Pseudoduganella albidiflava: one gene and its partner. The main gene of each other region encodes a partner of the protein of the gene in region 2 in a complex. Links are inferred from orthologs where the notes say so. Each region holds a gene or a part of one and is shown on either strand. Other genes may lie near its edges.

The links. Proteins that work in one complex are often made in the same cells at the same time.
Region 1: the proteins of metK (region 2) and groL are in contact, whole or in part, in a cryo-EM structure (PDB 8P4O), measured with the Escherichia coli proteins. The link is inferred for Pseudoduganella albidiflava from one-to-one orthologs.

Annotation. Positions count from the first base shown.
Region 1 is NZ_CP036401.1:890,177-893,503, forward strand. Bases 1-2,991 are described here. They hold groL (chaperonin GroEL), read right to left. Parts: upstream 2,324-2,991; coding sequence 677-2,323; downstream 1-676. Other genes in these bases: EYF70_RS30985 (glycine zipper domain-containing protein), read left to right, coding at 40-213; groES (co-chaperone GroES), read right to left, coding at 2,362-2,652. Outside these bases: EYF70_RS31815 (hypothetical protein), read left to right, coding at 3,016-3,150.
Region 2 is NZ_CP036401.1:6,573,477-6,577,122, forward strand. What follows is about bases 359-3,331. They hold metK (methionine adenosyltransferase), read right to left. Parts: upstream 2,444-3,331; coding sequence 1,274-2,443; downstream 359-1,273. Other genes in these bases: ahcY (adenosylhomocysteinase), read right to left, coding at 359-1,061; EYF70_RS27225 (lysophospholipid acyltransferase family protein), read left to right, coding at 2,636-3,331. In the rest of the region: more of ahcY, read right to left, coding at 1-358; more of EYF70_RS27225, read left to right, coding at 3,332-3,490; EYF70_RS27230 (LpxL/LpxP family acyltransferase), read left to right, coding at 3,487-3,646. UniProt on the Escherichia coli protein: Catalyzes the formation of S-adenosylmethionine (AdoMet) from methionine and ATP.

The DNA.
Region 1 (3,327 bases), 5.7 Mb from region 2 along the record:
ATATTGGTCCCACAACAACCACGGAACAGGAGACGCAAGATGGATATGGAACCGGACGACCGCACCGGGCGCTATGTTGGCTTCGGTATCAGCCTGGGTGCAGCGATCGGCTGCGCGATCGGTGTTGCAATGGGCAATTTCGCGATGGGCATCGGCCTCGGTGTCGGCCTCGGCAGCGCCGTGGGCGCCGGGCTGGCGCGACGGCGGCCCTGAGCCTGCGAACATGATTCGCGTACTTCCATGACGCGCTTCCCGTGACGTCATCGACGGCTGCTTCGGCGGCCGTTGTTGTTTGCGGGGTCGGGAGGGGTGTGTCGAAGCCCGGTCGACTCGAGCGTTATGCGTTCCATCGACGCCAAAATCCGGGACGGACCCTGTTTTTGAGGAAGTTTCCCGAAAAACAGGGTCTGTCCCTGATACCGCTAAGTTAAGCGTTACCCGATACGTTGGAAGCGCATGCTTTCACCCCAACAGCGAAGGGCTGGGGTCAGACCCGCCGGGTCTGCCCCCGGAATTTGCACTTGGGGTGGACTTATCTAAGCGGCATTAGGCTCCGTCCCGGATTTTCGTAAGCGGTACATCCCCATTTTCCAGGCGACCTTGACGTAAAAAAGGCCGCTTCCGAAGAAGCAGCCTTTTCAGGTGCAGCTGGCCGAAGCCGGCAGTTACCGCATGATTACATCATGCCGTCCATGCCGCCCATGCCACCCATGCCGCCCATGCCACCCATGCCGCCGGCTGGCTTGTCTTCCACCACTTCCGCCACCATGCAGTCGGTCGTCAGCATCAGGCCGGCGATCGATGCGGCGTTCTGCAGTGCCGAACGGGTGACCTTGGCCGGATCCAGCACGCCCATTTCAACCATGTCGCCATAGGTGCCGTTGGCGGCGTTGTAGCCGTAGTTGCCGGTGCCGCCCAGCACAGCGTTGACCACCACCGACGATTCTTCGCCGGCGTTCTGCACGATCATGCGCAGCGGCTCTTCCATCGCGCGCAGCACGATCTTGATGCCGGCTTCCTGGTCAGGGTTGTCGCCCTTCACGGTCAGCGCAGCGCGGGCACGCAGCAGGGCCACGCCACCGCCAGGAACGATGCCTTCTTCCACGGCAGCGCGGGTGGCGTGCAGTGCATCTTCCACGCGGGCTTTCTTTTCCTTCATTTCGACTTCGGTGGCAGCGCCAACCTTGATCACGGCAACACCGCCGGCCAGCTTGGCCACGCGCTCTTGCAGTTTTTCACGGTCGTAGTCCGAGGTCGCTTCTTCGATCTGTGCGCGGATCTGGCGAACACGGCCTTCGATGCCCGCGGCTTCGCCGGCGCCGTCGATGACGATGGTGTTCTCCTTGCCCACTTCGATGCGCTTGGCCTGGCCCAGTTCTGCCAGCGTCACTTTTTCCAGCGTCAGGCCGACTTCTTCAGCAACCACCTGGCCGCCGGTCAGCACGGCGATGTCTTCCAGCATGGCCTTGCGGCGGTCGCCGAAGCCAGGAGCTTTCACTGCGCAGGTCTTCAGGATGCCGCGGATATTGTTGACCACCAGGGTCGCCAGCGCTTCGCCTTCGATGTCTTCGGCGATGATCAGCAGCGGACGGCCGGCTTTCGCCACTTGCTCCAGTACCGGCAGCAGGTCGCGGATGTTCGAGATCTTCTTGTCGAACAGCAGGACGAACGGGTTTTCCAGGACAGCAACCTGCTTTTCCTGGTTGTTGATGAAGTACGGGGACAGGTAGCCGCGGTCGAACTGCATGCCTTCCACGATGTCCAGCTCGTCGTTCAGCGACTTGCCGTCTTCCACGGTGATGACGCCTTCCTTGCCCACTTTTTCCATCGCTTCAGCGATGCGCTCGCCGATCGAGTAGTCGGAGTTCGCGGAGATCGCGCCAACCTGGGCGATTTCCTTCGAGGTGGTGCATGGCTTGGCGATCTTGGTCAGTTCTTCGACGGTGGCGGCGACGGCCTTGTCGATGCCGCGCTTCAGGTCCATCGGGTTCATGCCGGCGGCAACGAACTTCATGCCTTCGCGCACGATGGCTTGTGCCAGCACGGTCGCGGTGGTGGTGCCGTCGCCGGCGTTGTCGGAAGTCTTCGATGCGACTTCCTTCACCATCTGCGCGCCCATGTTCTGCAGCTTGTCCTTCAGTTCGATTTCTTTCGCGACCGAGACACCGTCCTTGGTCACGGTCGGGGCGCCGAACGAGCGCTCCAGCACGACGTTGCGGCCTTTCGGGCCCAGGGTGACCTTGACCGCGTTGGCCAGGATGTTGATGCCTTCAACCATTTTGGCGCGCGCTGCGTCGCCGAAAATCACTTCTTTAGCTGCCATGTTGGAAATCTCCAGATTCTATGTAAGGGGTCGGCCGATTACTTGTTGACGATCGCCAGGATGTCTTCTTCGCGCATCACCAGCAGCTCTTCGCCATCGACCTTGACGGCCTGGCCGGAGTATTTGCCGAACAGGACGCGGTCGCCGACTTTCACTTCCAGTGCGCGCAGCGTGCCATTGTCGGCAACCTTGCCGTTGCCCACTGCCAGCACTTCACCCTGATCCGGCTTCTCGGCGGCGGCATCAGGGATGATCAGACCGGATGCGGTCTTGGTTTCCTGGTCCAGGCGTTTGACGATGACGCGATCGTGCAAAGGGCGAAGGTTCATACAAAACTCCTTATGTGTACAGTGAGGTTGATTCGTTGTTAGCACTCTCGACTAACGAGTGCCAACAATTATAGGGATGGTCCTAAGTGATTTCAAGAGAATTCATATTGGGAAAATTTCTATCGGCGGTAGCGCTCGCAGCGGGAGGCCGGAAAGCCCCGTTTGTGTTTTGACAAAGCTTCGCCGGAGGTGCACACTGTCCGTTCGCATTCGGAAGCATTCATCAAACGTGCATTGAGTTGCTGCATCAAGTTGCACAGCATCAGGGTGCACGGCATCAGGTAGTACTTCATAAGCGTTGCACTGTATTAACGTTGCAGGGATTGCAAGCATTAAACGTTGCATTGTCTAGCGGAGGCTGCGATGTTCCAGACGAAATTCCCCAGAGACCTGCATGCGCCGGAATGGGTGCGTGTGGCGATCAACGTGGCCGCCGGCGCGGCGTTGGGCGTGCTGGCTGGCGCCATGCTGTTGCTGGCGCTGGGCACGGTTACCTGACTCGCCCGGCAGTCCTGGCATGCCGCCATCCGGCGGCATGCATGTCGGCTACCTGCGTCCGATACTTGCTTCTGCTACTACTTACTCCGGCTACTACTTACTTTTCTGCTGCTACCTGCTTCTGTTGCTGCATCGGCCATCTCATGGGCCACCTCGTCCGCCATTTCACCGGCTACT
Region 2 (3,646 bases):
TTCTTCAGCGCGGCAACGTCGATCTCGTTGTCGAAGTGGCCGATGTTGCAGACGATCGCCTGGTCCTTCATCTTCAGCATGTGCTGTTCGGTGAGGATGTGGTAATTGCCGGTGCAGGTGACGAAGATGTCGCCGTGTTCGGCCGCGTAGTCCATCGTCACGACGCGGTAGCCTTCCATCGCGGCCTGCAGCGCGCAGATCGGATCGATCTCGGTGACCCACACCTGGGCCGACAGGGCACGCATGGCCTGCGCCGAACCCTTGCCCACGTCGCCATAGCCGGCGATGACGGCGATCTTGCCGGCGATCATCACGTCGGTGGCGCGCTTGATGCCGTCCACCAGCGATTCACGGCAGCCGTACAGGTTGTCGAACTTCGACTTGGTCACGGAATCGTTGACGTTGATGGCCGGGAAGGCCAGCTTGCCTTCCTTGTGCATCTGGTACAGGCGGTGCACGCCGGTGGTGGTTTCTTCCGTCACGCCCAGGATCTGCGGCAGGCGCTTGGAGTACCACGTGGCATCCTTCGCCAGGCGGGCCTTGATCGAGTTGAACAGGCAGATTTCTTCTTCCGAACCCGGATTGTCCAGCACCGAGGCATCCTTCTCGGCGCGCGCGCCCAGGTGCAGCAGCAGCGTGGCGTCGCCGCCATCGTCCAGGATCATGTTCGAGTACACGCCTTCGCCCGGCCATTCGAAGATGCGGTGGGTGTAGTCCCAGTATTCGTCCAGCGTTTCGCCCTTGACGGCGAAGACCGGCGTGCCGGCCGCGGCGATGGCGGCGGCGGCGTGGTCCTGGGTCGAGTAGATGTTGCACGAAGCCCAGCGCACTTGCGCGCCCAGCGCTTCCAGCGTGCGGATCAGCACGGCGGTCTGGATCGTCATGTGCAGCGAGCCGGTGATGCGCGCGCCCTTCAGGGGCTGGGCAGCAGCGAACTCTTCCTGGATCGCCATCAGGCCAGGCATTTCCGTTTCGGCGATCTTGATTTCCTTCTCGCCCCACGCGGCCAGGCCGATGTCGGCAATGATGTAATCCTGGGAATCTTTGAGTACGGCGTTCATCACGCCTCCTTTCATGTTGAAAAAAGTTGACGTGAGCGCGGTTGCAGAAGTGTCCGAGCCTGGCGGATTCGAATGATCCGTCGCAACGCTCCTCGGAGAACAGGCATTCTATAACAAAAAACCGGTGATCACGGCATGCATGCCGTGACCTCCGTTTTTTTTGTTGCTGCGGTGATGACGCTAGCCGCCAGCGGCGGCTTGTCGAGCAGCTTTCAGGACAGGCCGGCGGCGGCGCGCAGGGCGGCGGCCTTGTCGGTGCGTTCCCAGCTGAATTCCGGCTCTTCGCGGCCGAAGTGGCCATACGCGGCGGTCTTGCGGTAGATCGGACGCAGCAGGTCCAGCATCTGCACGATGCCTTTCGGGCGCAGGTCGAAGTGCTCATGCACCAGTTCGGCGATCTTCTCGTCAGGGATCACGCCGGTGCCTTCGGTATAGACGGTGATATTGATGGGACGGGCGATGCCGATCGCATACGACACCTGCACCTGGCACTGCCGCGCCAGGCCGGCGGCGACGACGTTCTTGGCGACGTAGCGGGCCGCGTAGGCGGCCGAGCGGTCGACCTTCGACGGATCCTTGCCGGAGAAGGCGCCGCCGCCGTGCGGCGCGGCCCCGCCGTAGGTGTCGACGATGATCTTGCGGCCGGTCAGGCCGCAGTCGCCCTGCGGGCCGCCGATGACGAAGCGGCCGGTCGGGTTGACCAGGTATTTCGTGTCTTTCAGCCATTCCTTCGGCAGCACCGGGCGGATGATCTCTTCGATCACCGCTTCCTCGATCTGCTTGTGCTGCATTTCCGGCGCGTGCTGGGTCGACAGCACGACCGTGTCCACGGCCACCGGGCGGCCGTTCACGTAGCGCAGCGTGACCTGCGACTTGGCATCCGGGCGCAGCCACGGCAGGCGGCCATCCTTGCGCAGCTGCGACTGGCGCTCGACCAGGCGGTGCGAGTAGTAGATCGCGGCCGGCATCAGTTCCGGCGTTTCATCGCAGGCGTAGCCGAACATCAGGCCCTGGTCGCCAGCGCCCTGGTCGAGGTCGATGCCCGCACCTTCGTCGACACCCTGGGCGATGTCCGGCGACTGCTTGTCGTAGGCCACCAGCACGGCACAGCCGCGGTAGTCGATGCCGTAGTCGGTGTTGTCGTAGCCGATGCTTTTGATGGTTTCCCGGGCGACCTGAATATAATCCACGTTCGCGTGGGTGGTGATTTCACCGGCCAGCACGACGAGGCCGGTATTGCACAGCGTCTCGGCGGCCACGCGGGCAGTGGGATCCTGGGCCAGGATGGCGTCGAGGATGGCGTCGGAGATCTGGTCCGCGACCTTGTCGGGGTGGCCTTCGGAAACGGATTCGGACGTGAAGAGGTAATCGATGGAAGACATCGCAAGCTCCTGTATAAGTGTCTGTGACTCGAGTTGAAAAAATCTGTCGCAACAACCCATACGGCTTGCGACGCTTTAGCGATATTTTTATCCCGCCTCGCAAGTTGTCTGTTAACTCGGCGGTCACTGCTGCGTGGTATTTTACGCTTCTTCAAAAATTTTTGCGCAGGCACACTTCTTTTTTTCGAGTTCATGCTGTTACGAATTTTCCGTTTCTTCTCAATATTCTCCTTGCCCTTGCTGCATGCAATGGGAAGTGTCCTGGGATGGGCCGTATACCTTTTATCACCTTCCTATCGCCGCCGGATGCGCGAGAACATGGCACGCGCCGGCTATGGCAGCCACTTGCGCCAGGCCGTCGCGGAGGCCGGCAAGGCCGTGGCCGAATTGCCATTCGTCTGGCTGGCATCGGACCAGCGGATCGCACGCCGCGTGTTCCTGAAAAACTATGAACTGGTCGAAGAACACCTGCGCGCGGGGCGTGGCATTGTGTTCCTCACGCCACACCTTGGCTGTTTTGAAATGACCGCGCAACGCGTGTCGCACGACAGCCCGATCATGGTGATGTACCGCCCGCCGAAGCAGGCGGCGATGAAGCCGCTGGTGGAAGTGGCGCGTGCCCGCGGCCAGATGCTGCTGGCGCCGGCCAACCTGTCCGGCGTGCGGATGCTGGCCAAGTTCCTCAAGTCAGGCAAGCCCATCGGCATCCTGCCGGACCAGGTGCCGCAGGAAGGCGAAGGCGTGTGGGCCGAGTTCTTCGGACGGCCGGCCTACACGATGACGCTGCCGGCCAAGATGGCCAGGCTGGGCGGCGACGCGCCGGTGGTGCTGACCTATGCCGAAAGGCTGCCGCGCGGGCGCGGTTTCCTGGTCCACTTCGTGCCGTTCCCCGGCTCGCTGGAAGGCGACAACGCGCAGCAGGCACGGGCGATCAATGCGGCGATGGAGCAGTTGATCGCCGGCTGCCCGGCCCAGTATTACTGGAGCTATAACCGCTACAAGGTACCGCCCGGCGTGGCGGCCCCCACTACGGCGGAGGCCGCATGAAGATCCTGCTTGGTTTCATGTGGCTGCTGCACTGGCTGCCGCTGCCCGTGCTGGGCCGCTTCGGCACGGCGGTGGGCAGCCTGCTGTTCATCATCATGGGCCCGCGCCGCGAGATCGCGCTGGTCAACCTGCGCCTGGCGATGCCGGAACTGTCGG